Regions from separate parts of the Micromonospora sp. NPDC052213 genome, predicted to be linked through region 1. Evidence: riboswitches for the same ligand, from Rfam matches in the RefSeq annotation. Region 1 holds a riboswitch; the other holds the start of a gene.

Region 1 (7,018 bases):
CAGTCCGTGCTCCGTACGCTCGTGCTCGTCGGCGCGGCCGTCGCCGCCGCGGACAGCGCCTGGTTCGCGATCTTCGTGTTGTACGCGCGGGACAGCCTCGGCCTCGGCGCGCTCGGCTTCGGCCTGCTGCTGGCCACCGGCGCGGGCGGCGGCCTCGCCGGCTCCCTCGTCGCCGACCGGCTGATCGCCCGCTTCCGGCACCGGCACGTGCTGACGTGGTCGATGGCGGTCACCGCCGGAGCGCCGGCGCTCCTGGTCGTCGCGCCGCACCGGGTCGCCGCCGTGGCGGTCGTCGTCAGCACCAGCGCGGCGTTCGCCGTCCTCAACGTGGCCGCGCTGTCGCTCCGGCAGCGCCTCGTGCCCGGCGACCTGCTCGGCCGGGTGGTCGCCGCCTCCCGGGTCCTCACCTACGGCTGCACCGCGCTGGGGGCGCTCGCCGGCGGCGCGCTGGCCGCCGGCCTGGGCCTGGACGCGCCGTTCCTCTTCAGCGGCGCCGTCGCGGTGGCCGCGACCGTCGCCTGGAGCGTCGCGTCCCGGCCCTCCGCGCCGGCCGACCCGGCCTGACGGAGGCGTTGTCCCTCACCGCCCCGGCGACCCGGCCGGCGGGCGCGAACGGTCGGCTCACCGGCAGGGCCGTGCCTGTCGTCAGCCGCGCCCGCGACGTCCGAGTCCGACGAGCCGGGCCACGAGGACGGCGGCGCAGCCGAGCGTCGCGGTGACCAGCAGCACCATGAACGTCGGATAGATGTACGCCACCTGGATCCAGGCGACGTCACGCCCCCGGTAGAGCCAACCGACCACCCGGTGGATCGAGGCGAGCAGCGGCAGCGGCGCGAGCAGCGGAAGCAGCCGTACCAGCGTCCAGGGGCGTACCGTCCGGCCGGCGGCCCAGCGGCGTGACCGGAGCACGCCCCGGCCGGTGAGTGCGGCGCAGGCGACCGCCAGCACCAGCAGCACGGCGTCGACGACCACGAGCGGCGTGCCCGCCGAGGGCGCCGGCGTTCCCTCGATCAGCGCGATGAGCCGCTCGGCGAGGGCCGACGCGTGGCCGTACGCCAGTCCGGTGTTCGCCATGACCGCGACCCCGTAGCCGGACGCGGGCAGCAGCGCCTGGTACGCCGTCGAGGTGAACAGGTCACCGCTGTGCGCGATCATCGGCGCCCCCGATCCGGTCTTCTCCACGAACCAGCCGAGGGCGTAGGAGTCGGAGACCGCGGACGGGCGGTGCAGCGTGGCGAGGCCCGCCGGGGAGACGACCGCCGTGCCCTCCGGACCGCGACCCTGGTTGCCCTGCGCGATCAGCCACGCCGCCATGTCGTGCGCCGAGCTGAGCACCCCGCCGGAGCCGTTGCCGAAGGCCGGCGGCTCGGGCAGGGCGACCGGCCTGCCGAGGACCATGAGGTGGCCGCGCGCGCTCGACGGCAGGTCGGCGGCCACGTCGAGGGTGCGACTGTCGGTCATGCCGAGCGGGGCGAAGACCCGCGTCCGCAGGTACTCGTCGAACGGCAGCCCGCTGACCACCTCGACGAGTCGTGCGGCCACCTGGAAGTTCGGGTTGTGGTACTCCCACCTCGTGCCGGGGGCGGCGGCCAACCGGGCCGTACGCATCCCCGCGACGGCCTCCCGCAGCGAACCCGGCTGGCGCCTGGTGAACGCGGGGAACGTCGTGTCCGACATCCCGGAGGTCTGGTCGAGCAGCTGCCGCACGGTGATCCGGGCCGCCCGGGGGTCGTCCATCGTGAACTCCGGCAGGTGCCGGTGGACCGGCCCGTCGAGTTCCACCCGGCCCGCCTCGACCAGCTGCATCACGGCGAGGGCGGTGAACGACTTGCTCACCGACGCCACGGCCATCGGGGTGCGCGCCGTGATCGGGTCGCCGGCGGGGGTGTGGCCGTACCCGGCGGCGTGCACCACCTCGGTCCCCCGGGTGACGGCCACCGCGGCGCCGGGCAGCCCGGTGGCGTCGCGGTACTGGCGGACGGCGGCGTCGACGGCGGCGGCGTCGATCCCGGCCGGGGGCGCGGCCGGGGCCGCCGGGGCGGGCGACGCGGCGAGCGCCGCGGCACCGGCCAGGACGAGGAGTCGCGTGATCATGGTCGGAGTCTCGGCCGGTCGGGGACCCCGCACATCGGATCGTGGTCCGAACCCGGGATCGGACCGTGGTCCGACGCCCGCCGGCCGGCCGGTGGATACGGTGGTCCGGTGGTCACCTCGGGGCGGCTCGGGCTGCGGCAGTTGATGGCGTTCGACGCGCTGGTGGGCGTCGCCCTCGTGCTCCTCACGGTGTTCCGGACGCCCGGCGCCCCGGCGCTCGCCGGTGGCCTGGCGGTGCTGTTCGGGGCTCCGCTCGCCGTCCGCCGGCGCTGGCCGGCGCCGGTGCTCGCCGTCGTGGTGCTGGCGGGGGCGGTGGCGGTCGCCGTCGGGGCGGCCGGCGACGCGGTGGTGTTCGCGGTCGCGTTCGCGCTCTACCCGGTCGCGCTGGTCACCTCCACCCGGGACGGCGTGTCGGCGCTCGTCGTGGTGCTGGCCGCCCTCACGGGCGCGGGGCTGGCGGGCGGCACGGTCCCCGGGCTGCCGATCGTCCCGACCCGGGCGGGGGAGGAGTCGTTCGCCGCCACGCCGGTCCCGGTCCTGCTCTACGCCGCGACCGTCGTCGCCGCTTCGTGGGCGCTCGCCCGCGCGGTGCGCGCCCGTCGACGTCACGTCGCCCAACTCGCCGCGTCGCGTGCCGACCAGGCGGTGGCCGAGGAACGGCTGCGCATCGCCCGGGACATCCACGACGTGGTCGGGCACAGCCTCAGCCTGATCGCCATGAAGGCGGCCGTCGCCAACCACCTGGCGGACAGCCATCCCGAGCAGGGCCGGGCCGCCCTGGGCACGATCGAGCGGGTCAGCCGGAGCGCGCTCGACGACATCCGGGTCGTGCTCGGCGCGCTGCGCGACCCGGCCGACACCGCGCCGAGCTTCGCCGAACTCGACCCGCTGGTCGAGGCCGTCCGGTCCGCCGGTGTCACCGTCGACGTCGACCGGGCGGCCGACCTGACCCGGGTGCCCGCGGCCGTGCAGGTCTCGGCGTACCGCATCGTGCAGGAGGCACTCACCAACGTGCTGCGCCACGCCGGCCCGACCCGCTGCCGGCTCGCCGTGGCGGTCGAGCCCGGGGTGCTGGCCGTCGCCGTCGTCGACGACGGGGGGTCGGGGCGCGCCGTCGGGCCGCCCGGCCACGGGCTGCGGGGCATGCGCGAGCGTGCCGTGATGCACGGCGGCACCCTGGAGGCCGGCGTCGAGCCCGGCGGTGGCTTCGCCGTGCGCGCCCGGCTGCCGTTCACCCCGGCGGTGTCGGACGATGGGTGAGCCCGTACGCGTGCTCCTGGCCGACGACGACGTGCTGCTGCGCGGCACCCTCCGGCTGCTGGTCGACGCCACCCCGGGAATGACCGTGGTGGCCGAGGCGGGCACCGGGCGGGCGGCCGTCGAACTCGCCAGGACGCACGCGCCCGAGGTGGTGCTGATGGACGTCCGGATGCCCGAGATGGACGGCATCACCGCCACCGAGCAGGTCACCGCCGGCCGGGACGCGCCCCGGGTGCTCGTCCTCACCACCTTCGACCTCGACGACTACGTGTACCGGGCGCTGCGGGCCGGGGCGAGCGGCTTCCTGCTCAAGGACACGTCCCCCGTACGGCTGCTCGACGCGATCAGGGTGGTCGCCGCGGGCGAGGCGCTGCTGGCCCCCAGCGTCACCCGTCGGCTCATCGCCGAGTTCACCCGGATGCCGGCGGCCCGACGGGCGCCGGGACGGCTCGACGGGGTGACCCCGCGGGAGCGGGAGGTGTTGACGTTGATCACCCGTGGGATGTCCAACACCGAGATCGAGCAGCACCTGCACCTCAGCCGGGGCACCGTCAAGACGCACATCGGCCGGTTGATGACGAAGCTGGGCGTCCGCGACCGGGCGCAACTGGTGATCGCGGGCTACGAGTCGGGGCTCGCCGACCGGTGAGGTGACGTCGACCGTCGCGCACGCCGCGCCGGCCCGGTCGGCGTCCGATCCCGTCGCGTTGACCCGGGGACCGGGGGTGTGGCAGCATTCGCGGCCTGACGGCAGTGAAGGAAGCCGGTGCGATTCCGGCGCGGTCCCGCCACTGTCACCGGGGAGCGATCCCCCCTCGTGAGTCACGGCCGTGCGTGCGCGGTTGGAAGACCGGGGGTGAGCGTCGATCCGGGAGCCAGGATACTTCGGCCGTCGGGAGTGACCCCAGGGCGTGGACACCCGAGGAGGACCCGATGACGCACCGCGTCTCCGCCATCGACGATCATCGTCGCATCGTGCCCGGCCGTGCCAGCGTGCCGGCGAGCAGCCGCGTTTCCGCAGCCCCGTCCGGCCGCCGCGCCGCGCGTCCGGCCGGCCGTGCTGTGCCCGCCCCCGGCCGCCCCGCAGCGGTCGGACACGTCGCCCGTCCCTGACGCCCGCACCGCGCCGCCCGACCCCGCCGGCCCGCCGGTGAGCTGCTTCCCGGCCCGCCGTACCCGCTGAACCGCGCCCATCCCTCGTACCGCCCGATCGTCCTCGCGTCGATCCGGGCGTCACTCTCCGGAGCCGTCCGTGCGCATCCTGCTGCTGTCCACCGCCGACACCGACCTGCTCGCCGCCCGCGCCAGCGGCGCCGACTACCGCCTCGCCAACCCCGCCCGGGTCGCCGCCGACGCCGTGCCCGCGCTGCTCGACGGCGTGGACCTCGCGGTCGTACGCCTGCTCGGCGGCCGGCAGGCGTGGCCGGACGGGCTCGCCACGGTGCTGGCCTCCGGCGTGCCCACGGTCGTGCTCAGCGGCGAGTCCGCGCCGGACGCGGACCTGATGGCGGCCTCCACCGTCCCCGCCGGGGTGGCCACCCAGGCGTTGGCCTACCTGGTCGAGGGCGGCCCCGGGAACCTCGCCCAGCTCGCCCGGTTCCTCTCCGACACGGTGCTGCTCACCGGCGAGGGGTTCGCCCCGCCCGCGCCCACCCCGACGTACGGCGTCCACGGTGACCGTCCCGTGCGGCCCGACCGGCCGACCGTCGGGATCGTCTTCTACCGGGCGCACGCCCTCGCCGGCAACACCGGCTTCGTCGACGCCCTCGCCGACGCCGTCGACGCGGCCGGCGGCAACCCCCTGCCGATCTTCTGCGGCTCGCTGCGCGGCCTCACCGCCGGCGCGGGACCGCTCGGGCTCTTCGGCCGCTGCGACGCCCTGCTGGTCACCGTGCTCGCCGCCGGCGGCACGGTCGCCGCCGACGCCTCCGGCGGGGGCGACGAGGACGCCTGGGACGTGGGCGCGCTCGCCGCCCTCGACGTGCCGGTGATCCAGGCGCTCTGCCTCACCAGCACCCGCGAGCAGTGGGCCGGCAGCGACGCCGGACTGTCCCCGCTGGACGCCGCGATGCAGGTGGCCATCCCCGAGTTCGACGGCCGGATCGTCACCGTGCCGTTCTCGTTCAAGCGGATCGACGCCGACGGGCTCTCCAGCTACGTCGCCGACCCGGAGCGGGCCGCCCGGGTGGCCGGCATCGCCGTGCGGCACGCCCGCCTGCGGCACGTGCCCAACGCCGACAAGCGGCTCGCGGTCGTGCTCAGCTCCTACCCGACGAAGCACTCCCGGGTCGGCAACGCCGTCGGCCTGGACACCCCGGCCTCGGCGGTCCGGCTGCTCGCCGCCCTCGCCGAGGCCGGCTACCACCTCGGCGACGCCCCGGTGCCCGACGACGGGGACGCGCTCATCCACGCCCTCATCGCCGCCGGGGGACACGACGTCGAGTGGCTCACCCCGGAACAGCTCGCCGCCGCCGAGGCGCGGGTGCCCGGGGCGACGTACCGGCGCTGGTTCGACCAGGCACCGGCGGAACTGCGGGAGCGGATGCTCGCCCACTGGGGGGAGCCGCCCGGCGGGCTCTACACCGACGGCGGGGACATCGTGCTGGCCGGGCTGCGCTTCGGCAACGTGGTGCTGCTGATCCAGCCGCCGCGCGGCTTCGGCGAGAACCCGATCGCCATCTACCACGACCCGGACCTGCCGCCCAGCCACCACTACCTGGCCGCGTACCGCTGGCTGGCCGCGCCCGCCACCGACGGCGGCTTCGGCGCGGACGCGGTGGTGCACCTGGGCAAGCACGGCACCCTGGAGTGGCTGCCCGGCAAGGGTCTCGGGCTGGCCGCCGACTGCGCCCCCGACGCCGTCCTTGGCGACCTGCCGCTGGTCTACCCGTTCATCGTCAACGACCCCGGCGAGGGCACCCAGGCCAAGCGCCGCGCGCACGCCGTCGTCGTCGACCACCTGGTGCCGCCGATGGCCCGCGCCGAGACGTACGGCGACCTGGCGAAGCTGGAGCAGCTCCTCGACGAGTACGCCACCGTGCAGGCGCTCGACCCCGCCAAGGTGCCCACCGTGCAGGCGCAGATCTGGGCCCTGGTGCGCGCCGCGGAGCTGCACCACGACCTGCACGCCGAGGACATGCCGGCCGCCGAGGACTTCGACGACTTCGTGCTGCACCTCGACGGGTACCTCTGCGAGGTCAAGGACGTGCAGATCCGCGACGGCCTGCACATCCTCGCCGCCGCGCCCACCGGCGAGCCCCGGGTCAACCTCGTCCTCGCCGTGCTGCGCGCGCCCCAGGTCTGGGGCGGCGCCCGCGCCCTGCCCGGCCTGCGCCAGGCCCTCGCCGCCGCGTACGGGCTCGACGAGCAGGCGCTGCTCGCCGCGCCGGGCCAGCGGCTGGCGCTGCCCGAGGCGCTGACCGACACCGTCGACGGGCCGGCCGGCACCGCCGCCGACGCCGTCGACCTGATCGAGGCCCTCGCGCGCCGGCTGGTCGTCGGCATGGAGACCCTCGGCTGGGACGCCGACAAGGTCGACGCCGTGGTCGAGGAGGTCACCGGCCGGGCCGTCCCGGACGCCGCCGCCGTGCTCCGCTTCGCCGCCACCGAGCTGGTGCCCCGGCTGGACCGCACGACCGACGAGATCGACCGGGTGGTGGGCGCG
Region 2 (7,018 bases), on a different contig from region 1:
CGCAGCCTCTACGGCCTGCGCGTCTCCCTGCTCGTCGGCGCGGTCGCCGCGCTCGTGGCCACCGTCATCGGCGGCCTCGTCGGGGCGGTCGCCGGCACCCTCGGCGGCTGGGTCGACCGGGTGCTGATGCGGGTCGTCGACACCATCGCGGCGCTGCCGCACCTGCTGCTGGGCATCTTCATCGTCGCGATGCTGCGCCCCAGCCTCGGCGCGGTGATCGTGTCGATCGGGCTGACGCACTGGCTGTCCACCGCCCGCATCGTCCGCTCCGAGCTGCTCAGCCTGCGCACCCGGCCGTTCGTCGACGCCGCGATCGCCGGCGGCGCCAGCCGCGCGCGGGTGATCACCCGGCACCTGCTCCCGCACGTGCTGCCCCGGCTGGCCCTGGCCACCACGCTGATGGTGCCGCACGCCGTCTGGCACGAGACCGCGCTGTCCTTCCTCGGTCTCGGCCTGCCCCCGCACCTGGCCTCCATCGGCAACATGATCAGCGACGGGCAGCGGTCCCTGCTCACCGGCGCCTGGTGGGCCAGCCTCGTCCCCGGCCTCCTCCTCGTCGTCGTCACGCTGGCCCTGGCCACCCTCACCGGCCGGTGGCGCGACCGCCTCGACCCGCGCGTACGAGCGGAGCTGCACCTGTGACCACCACCCGCGAGCCCCGCGCCGCCACGGCCGCCACCGGCGACGCCACGCCCGGCACCGCCGGCACCGCCACCACCACGGCCGGCACCGCCGCCGGTCCTCGTCCCGCCCTGCTGGAGGTCGACGGGCTGACCGTCCGCTTCCAGCTCCGCGACGCCGTGGTGCGGGCCGTCACCGACCTGCGCCTGACCGTCCACCCCGGCGAACTGGTGGCCGTGGTGGGGGAGTCCGGCTGCGGCAAGTCGGTGCTCGCCCACGCCCTGCTCGGCCTGCTCCCCGGCAACGCCACCGTCACGGGCCACGCCCGGCTGCGCCCGCCCGGCGGGGACCAGGTCGACCTGATCGGCTGCACCGAGCGCCACCTCGCCCGCGCCGTACGCGGCCGCGCGGTGGGGCTGGTGCCGCAGAGCCCCGCCACCGCACTGACCCCCGTACGCACCGGCCGGCGGCTGCTGGCGGAGACCCTGCGCGCCCACGGGCACGCCCGCCGCGACGCGCCCTCGGCGGCCGAGCGGGTCGCCGCCGACGTCGGGCTCGACCCCGCCGACCTCGACCGCTACCCCCACGAGTTGTCCGGCGGCATGGCGCAACGCCTGGCCACCGCCCTCGCGCTCGCCCCCGACCCACCGCTGCTGCTCGCCGACGAACCCACCACCGGCCTCGACCGGCCCCTGGTCGACCACACCCTCGACCTGCTGCGCCGCCGCTGCGACGCCGGCAACGCCGTCCTGCTCATCACCCACGACCTGGCCGCCGCCCGCCGCGTCGCCGACACCGTCGCCGTCATGTACGCCAGCCGGGTCGTCGAGCGCCGGCCCACCGAGGCGCTGTTCGCCGCGCCCGCCCACCCCTACACCGCCGGCCTGCTCGACGCCCTGCCCGAGCGGGCGTTCCGCCCCGTGCCCGGCCACCCGCCGATGCTCACCGACCTGCCCGCCGGCTGCGCCTTCGCCCCGCGCTGCGACCGCGCCACCGACATCTGCCGTACGCCGCCCACCCCGGTCGTGGACGGCTCCGGCCAGGTCGCCTGCCACCACCCGCTGCCCGTCGGAGCGCCGGCATGACCACGACCACGGCCACCCGTCGACACGTCGGACCGGAGGCGACCGCCACCGCGCTCGCCGCCCACCAGGTCACCGTCGCCTACGGTCGACAGCGCGTTCTCGACCGCGTCGACCTGCACGTCGCCCCCGGCGAGACGGTCGGGCTGCACGGGCCCTCGGGCAGCGGCAAGTCCACCCTGGCCCGGGTACTCGCCCTGCTGCACGCCCCCGACGCCGGGCACGTCACCCTCGATGGCCACCGGGTTGCCGGAGTCCGCCACCGGCTGCCGGCGGCCGTCCGCACCCGCGTCGCGATCCTGTTCCAGAGCCCACGCGCCGCCACCGACCCGCGGCTCAGCCTCGCGGACATCGTCGCCGAACCGCTCCGCGCCACCGGCGTACCGGCCGAGCAGGCCAGGGCCCGCGCGGCCGAGCTGGCCGACCTCGTCGGCCTCACCGCGGACCTGCTCGCCCGCCGCCCGCACGCGGTCAGCGACGGGCAGCTGCAACGGGCCTGCCTCGCCCGGGCGCTCGTGCACCGGCCGGCCTACCTGCTCTGCGACGAGGCCACCGCCATGCTCGACGCCTCCACCCAGGCCCACCTCGCCGCCGTCATCACCGACTACCAGCGACAGCGCGGCGCCGGGGTCCTGCTGATCACCCACGACCCGGCCCTGATGGCCCGCTGGGCGACCCGGGTCGTCGACCTCCCGCCGCCGCCGGGGGCGTGAACGCCGCGCGTCGCACCGTCCACAGTGGCGAAAAGGCCGCTCCATGGCATTCGTCACCGTGGCATTCGGGGCCGGGCGCAGGCTAGGGTGACGCTGCCGTGGTGTTCGGGAAGCCGGTGGAAGACCGGTGCGGCCCTCGCCACTGTGATCGGGAAGTCCGCGGCCCTCGTCGTCAGAGGTCACTGGGCGTGTCGCACGCCTGGGAAGGCCGGCCACGGACGCACCTCCCGTCAGCCAGGAGACCGGCCACGGCACTGCGATGACCCGTCCACGAGGTGCTGGAAGGCGGTCCCGATGCGCGTACGCGCTGTGCGGTCCACCCTGTCCCGGCGCGTAGCCGCGCCCCTGTCCGTCCTCCTCGTCCTGCTCGGCGCCTGCGCCACGGACGACGACCCCGCCCCGGCGTCCGGCGCGCCGGCCACCCTGACCAACTGCGGCACGCCGGTCACCGTCGCCGCCCCGCCCCAGCGGGCGGTCACCCTGAACCAGCCCGCCACCGAGATCATGCTGGCGCTCGGCCTGGCCGACCGCATGGCCGGCACGGCGTACCTGGACGACGCGATCCTGCCGGAGCACGCCGCCGCGTACGCATCGGTGCCGGTGCTGTCCGGAAAGTACCCGGCCAAGGAGAAACTCCTGGAGACGGCGCCGGACTTCGTCTACGCCTCGTTCCACAGCGCCTTCGGCGACGAGGGCGTCGGCGACCGGGCCGCCCTGGCGGAACTCGGTATCGGCACCTACCTCTCACCCGCCGGGTGCCCGAAGCAGCACCGGCCGGGGAAGCTCACCGTCGAGGACGTGTTCGCCGAGATCCGGGACGTCGCGGCCGTCTTCGGGGTGCCGGAGCGGGCCGAGAGGCTCATCGCCGACCACCGCGCCCGGATCGCCGCCGCTGCCGCCAGGCTCGACGGCACGCGGGGGGACGTCTCCGTGCTCTGGTGGGACGCCGGCACCGACGCCCCGAGCGTGGGCGCCTGCTGCGGCAGCCCCAACATGATCATGTCGGCGGTCGGGGTCGACAACGCCTTCGGCGACCTCGCCGGCGGCTGGGCCGACACCAGTTGGGAGAGCGCCGTCGCGCGCGACCCCGACGCGATCGTGCTGGTCGACGCGACCTGGGACCCGGCCGCCGCGAAGCAGGCGTTCCTGGCCCGGCACCCCACCCTCAGGGACCTGCCCGCGGTGGCCGGGCAGCGGTTCGTCGTCGTCCCGTTCTCGTCCACCTCCGCCGGGGTGCGGGCGGTGCTCGGCGTCGAGGCGCTCGCCGCGGGGGTGGCGCAGCTTCCCGCCGGAGCGGGCCGCTGACCGCCGTGGCGCGCCGTACCGCCGTGGCCCACCGTCTCGCCGTGCCCCGTCGCCTCGCCGTGCGCGGTCGGGCCGGCGCGGACCCCGGCGCCACCGCCTCCGGGGTCCGGCGCGGCCGGCCCGCCCGTCCCGTGGGCACGGTCGCGCTGCTGGTCACGTTGCTGGCGGGTCTGGTCGTGTCGATCGGCGCGGCCGTCACCGTCGGGCCGGCCGACATCCCCGTGTCGACGGTCTGGGCCGTCGTGGCCGACCGCCTGGGCCTGGCCCACGCCGACGTGCCGCTGCTGCGCGAGCACATCGTCTGGCGGCTGCGCCTGCCCCGGGTGCTCGGCGCCGCGGTGGTGGGCGCCGGGCTGGCGGCCGTCGGGGCGGTGACGCAGACCGTCACCCGCAACCCGCTGGCCGACCCGTACCTGCTCGGGGTCTCCTCCGGGGCGTCGCTCGGCGCGGTCGCGGTGCTCGTCCTCGGCGTCGGCGGCGGGGTCGCGACGCTCACCGGGGGCGCCTTCACCGGCGCGCTGGCCGCGTTCGCCGTCGTGGCGGTGGTGGCCGGCCGGCGGGCCGCGCTGGCGCCCACCCGGGTGGTGCTGGCCGGGGTCGCCGTCGCGCAGCTGTGCGGGGCGGCGACGTCGTTCGTCATCGTCTGGGTCGCCGACCCGCACGCCACGCAGAGCATCACCTTCTGGCTCTCCGGCTCGCTGGCCCGCGTCGACTGGGCCGCCCTGGCCTGGGCGGTACCGGTGCTGGCCGCCGTGCTCGCCCTCGTGGCGGCGTACGCCCGCACGCTCAACGCCTTCGCCTTCGGCGAGGACGCCGCCGAGACCCTCGGCGTGCCCGTCACCCGGGTCCGGTGGCTGCTGCTGGTCGCCACCGCGCTGCTCACCGCGGCGCTGGTCGCCATCAGCGGCGCGGTGGGTTTCGTCGGGCTGATCCTGCCGCACGCCGCCCGGTTCCTCACCGGCGCGGACCACCGGCGCCTGCTGCCCGTCGTCGTCCTCGCCGGCGCGATCTTCATGGTCTGGGTGGACACCGCCGCGCGGACCCTGTTCGCGCCCCGGGAACTGCCGGTCGGCGTGCTGACGGCGCTGCTCGGGGTGCCCGCGTTCGTGGTCCTGCTGCACCGGGCGCGGCCGGCAGACTCGCGGCGGCCCCGGGGACGGTGGGCCGGGCGCCGGAAGGCGCGCGACTGATGCTCACCGTCACCGACGTGTCCTGGGCCGTCGCGGCCCGGCGGATCCTCGACGGCGTCACCTGCGCCGTGCCGGCGGGCAGCCTCGTCGGGCTGCTCGGCCCCAATGGCTGCGGCAAGACCACCCTGCTGCGGATCGTCGCCCGGCTCGCCACGCCCGACAGCGGACGGGTCACCGTCGGTGGCGACGACGTCGCCGCCCTGCCCCGTGCCGCGCTGGCCCGCCGTGCCGCGCTGCTCGCCCAGCACGCCGACACCGACCTGGACCTCACCGTCGGGGAGGTGGTGCTGCTCGGCCGTACCCCGCACCGACGCTCGCGATGGTCGGACAGCGACGCCGACCGCGCCGCCGCGGCCGACGCGCTGACCCGGGTCGACCTCGACGGGTACGCCGATCGTCGCTGGCACACCCTCTCAGGCGGCGAACGGCAGCGGGTCCAGCTGGCCCGCGCGCTCGCCCAGCAACCGCTCCTGCTGCTGCTCGACGAGCCCACCAACCACCTCGACATCGGCCACCAGTTGCAACTGCTGCACCTGGTCCGCCGCACCGGGGTCACCACCCTCGCCGCGCTGCACGACCTCAACCTGGCCGCCATGTTCTGCGACACGGTGGTCGTCCTCGCCGCCGGCCGGGTCGTCGCCGCCGGCCCGCCCGCCGAGGTCCTCACTCCCGGGCTGCTCGCCGACGTCTACGGCGTCCAGGCCGACGTGGCGACGCACCCGGGCACCGGGCGGCCCACCATCACCTACCACCCGCCCGCGTCATGACCCGGCACGTGCCGCCGGGCTCGACCGGGACCAAGGAGTCGGACATGACCGTCGCACCGGGCTGTCTGGTCACCGTGTGCCGGGACTGCTGCTGTGGCAGCACGCGCAAACACCCCGCCGTCGACCACGACGCGCAGCTGCGGCGACTGCGGGCCGCGCTGCCGGCGCCGCACCGGGTACGCGTCAGCGCCTGCCTCGACCTCTGCGCGCAGTCCAACCTGGTCGTCGTCCACCCCGCGCCGCCGGCGCGACGGGCCGGCGCGCGGCCGGTCTGGTTCGGCCTCGTCCTGCACGACTCCGTGGTCGACGACATCACCGACTGGGTACGCGCCGGCGGGCCGGGCGTCGCGCCGCTGCCCGTCGCCCTGGAGCTGTCGGTGGTCACTCCGATGCTCCCCACCGGCGGGTGAGGCGGTGGGGGCTGCCCGGGCCGTCGTGCCGACGACCTGACTTTCGTGGGTGACGACGCGGGTGGTGGGCTTTGTAGCCTGGGCCGCGTGGCAGGTTGGTGGCGCGGCGGGCGGCGGCTGTCTTTTCTCCGCTCCGGCGGGCCGCCCTCCGGCGGGTGGGCCGGGTACGCGCGACGGCGTCGGCCAGGGGGATCGTGGGTGGAGGCCCTGTCCGACGTGTCGCTCTGGGCGGTCCTGTCGGCGCCGATCGCCTGGGACCTGGTCGTCGCCCCGACCGGCCCGTACGCCGGCTGGCGGCTGGCGGGCTCGCTCCTGCTGATGGCCCTCGCGGTGGTGGTCAGCCGGCACCACCCGACGGTCTCCCTGCTCATCGTCGTGGTGCCGACCGCGTTCGAGGGCAACTTCGTGTTCGCCGTTCCGGTGATGAGCTACCTGGTGGGTCTGCGGATGCCCCGGGCCCGGCCGGCCGCGTACACGTTCGCCGCGATCGCGGCGGGCGGGACCGCGCTGACGGCCGGCGTCCTCGGCTCGGGCGTGACCACCTGGTTCTTCCTCACCACCACCCTGCTCTTCGTCGGGGTGTTCCCCTGGCTGGTCGGCCGCTACCGCCGCCAGCAACGGGCGCTCGTCCACGCCGGCTGGGAACACGCCGACCTGCTCGAACGGCAGCAGCGCGCCGCCGCCGAGCGGGTCCGGATGCGGGAGCGGACCCGCATCGCGCAGGACATGCACGACTCCCTGGGCCACGACTTGGCCCTGATCGCGTTGCAGGCCGGCGGGCTGGAGCTGGCCACCGATCTCGACGAGCGGCACCGGCGGGCGGCGGGGGAGCTGCGTGCCAGCGTCACCGCCGCGACCGAGCAGCTCGCCCAGATCATCGGCGTGCTCCGCGAGGACGGCGCGCCGGCTCCGACCCGGCCGGCCGCCGAA

What was found. Region 1 has a riboswitch for cobalamin ahead of cobN (cobaltochelatase subunit CobN). Riboswitches for the same ligand answer to the same signal wherever they lie in the genome.
Region 2: it holds a riboswitch for cobalamin, as region 1 does, so the genes downstream of both, AB0L34_RS07635 (ABC transporter substrate-binding protein) here and cobN (cobaltochelatase subunit CobN) in region 1, are expected to answer to the same signal.

Annotation. Positions count from the first base shown of each region.
Region 1 covers NZ_JBFAVI010000083.1:12,990-20,007, reverse strand. The annotation lists gene AB0L34_RS20080 (MFS transporter) at 1-564, shown strand, start outside; gene AB0L34_RS20075 (serine hydrolase domain-containing protein) at 646-2,094, opposite strand; gene AB0L34_RS20070 (sensor histidine kinase) at 2,203-3,354, shown strand; gene AB0L34_RS20065 (response regulator transcription factor) at 3,347-4,003, shown strand; cobalamin riboswitch at 4,111-4,240, shown strand; gene cobN (cobaltochelatase subunit CobN) at 4,607-7,018, shown strand, end outside.
Region 2 covers NZ_JBFAVI010000019.1:13,639-20,656, forward strand. The annotation lists gene AB0L34_RS07620 (ABC transporter permease) at 1-642, shown strand, start outside; gene AB0L34_RS07625 (ABC transporter ATP-binding protein) at 639-1,706, shown strand; gene AB0L34_RS07630 (ATP-binding cassette domain-containing protein) at 1,703-2,416, shown strand; cobalamin riboswitch at 2,499-2,682, shown strand; gene AB0L34_RS07635 (ABC transporter substrate-binding protein) at 2,711-3,721, shown strand; gene AB0L34_RS07640 (iron chelate uptake ABC transporter family permease subunit) at 3,763-4,911, shown strand; gene AB0L34_RS07645 (ATP-binding cassette domain-containing protein) at 4,911-5,678, shown strand; gene AB0L34_RS07650 (hypothetical protein) at 5,723-6,088, shown strand; gene AB0L34_RS07655 (histidine kinase) at 6,287-7,018, shown strand, end outside.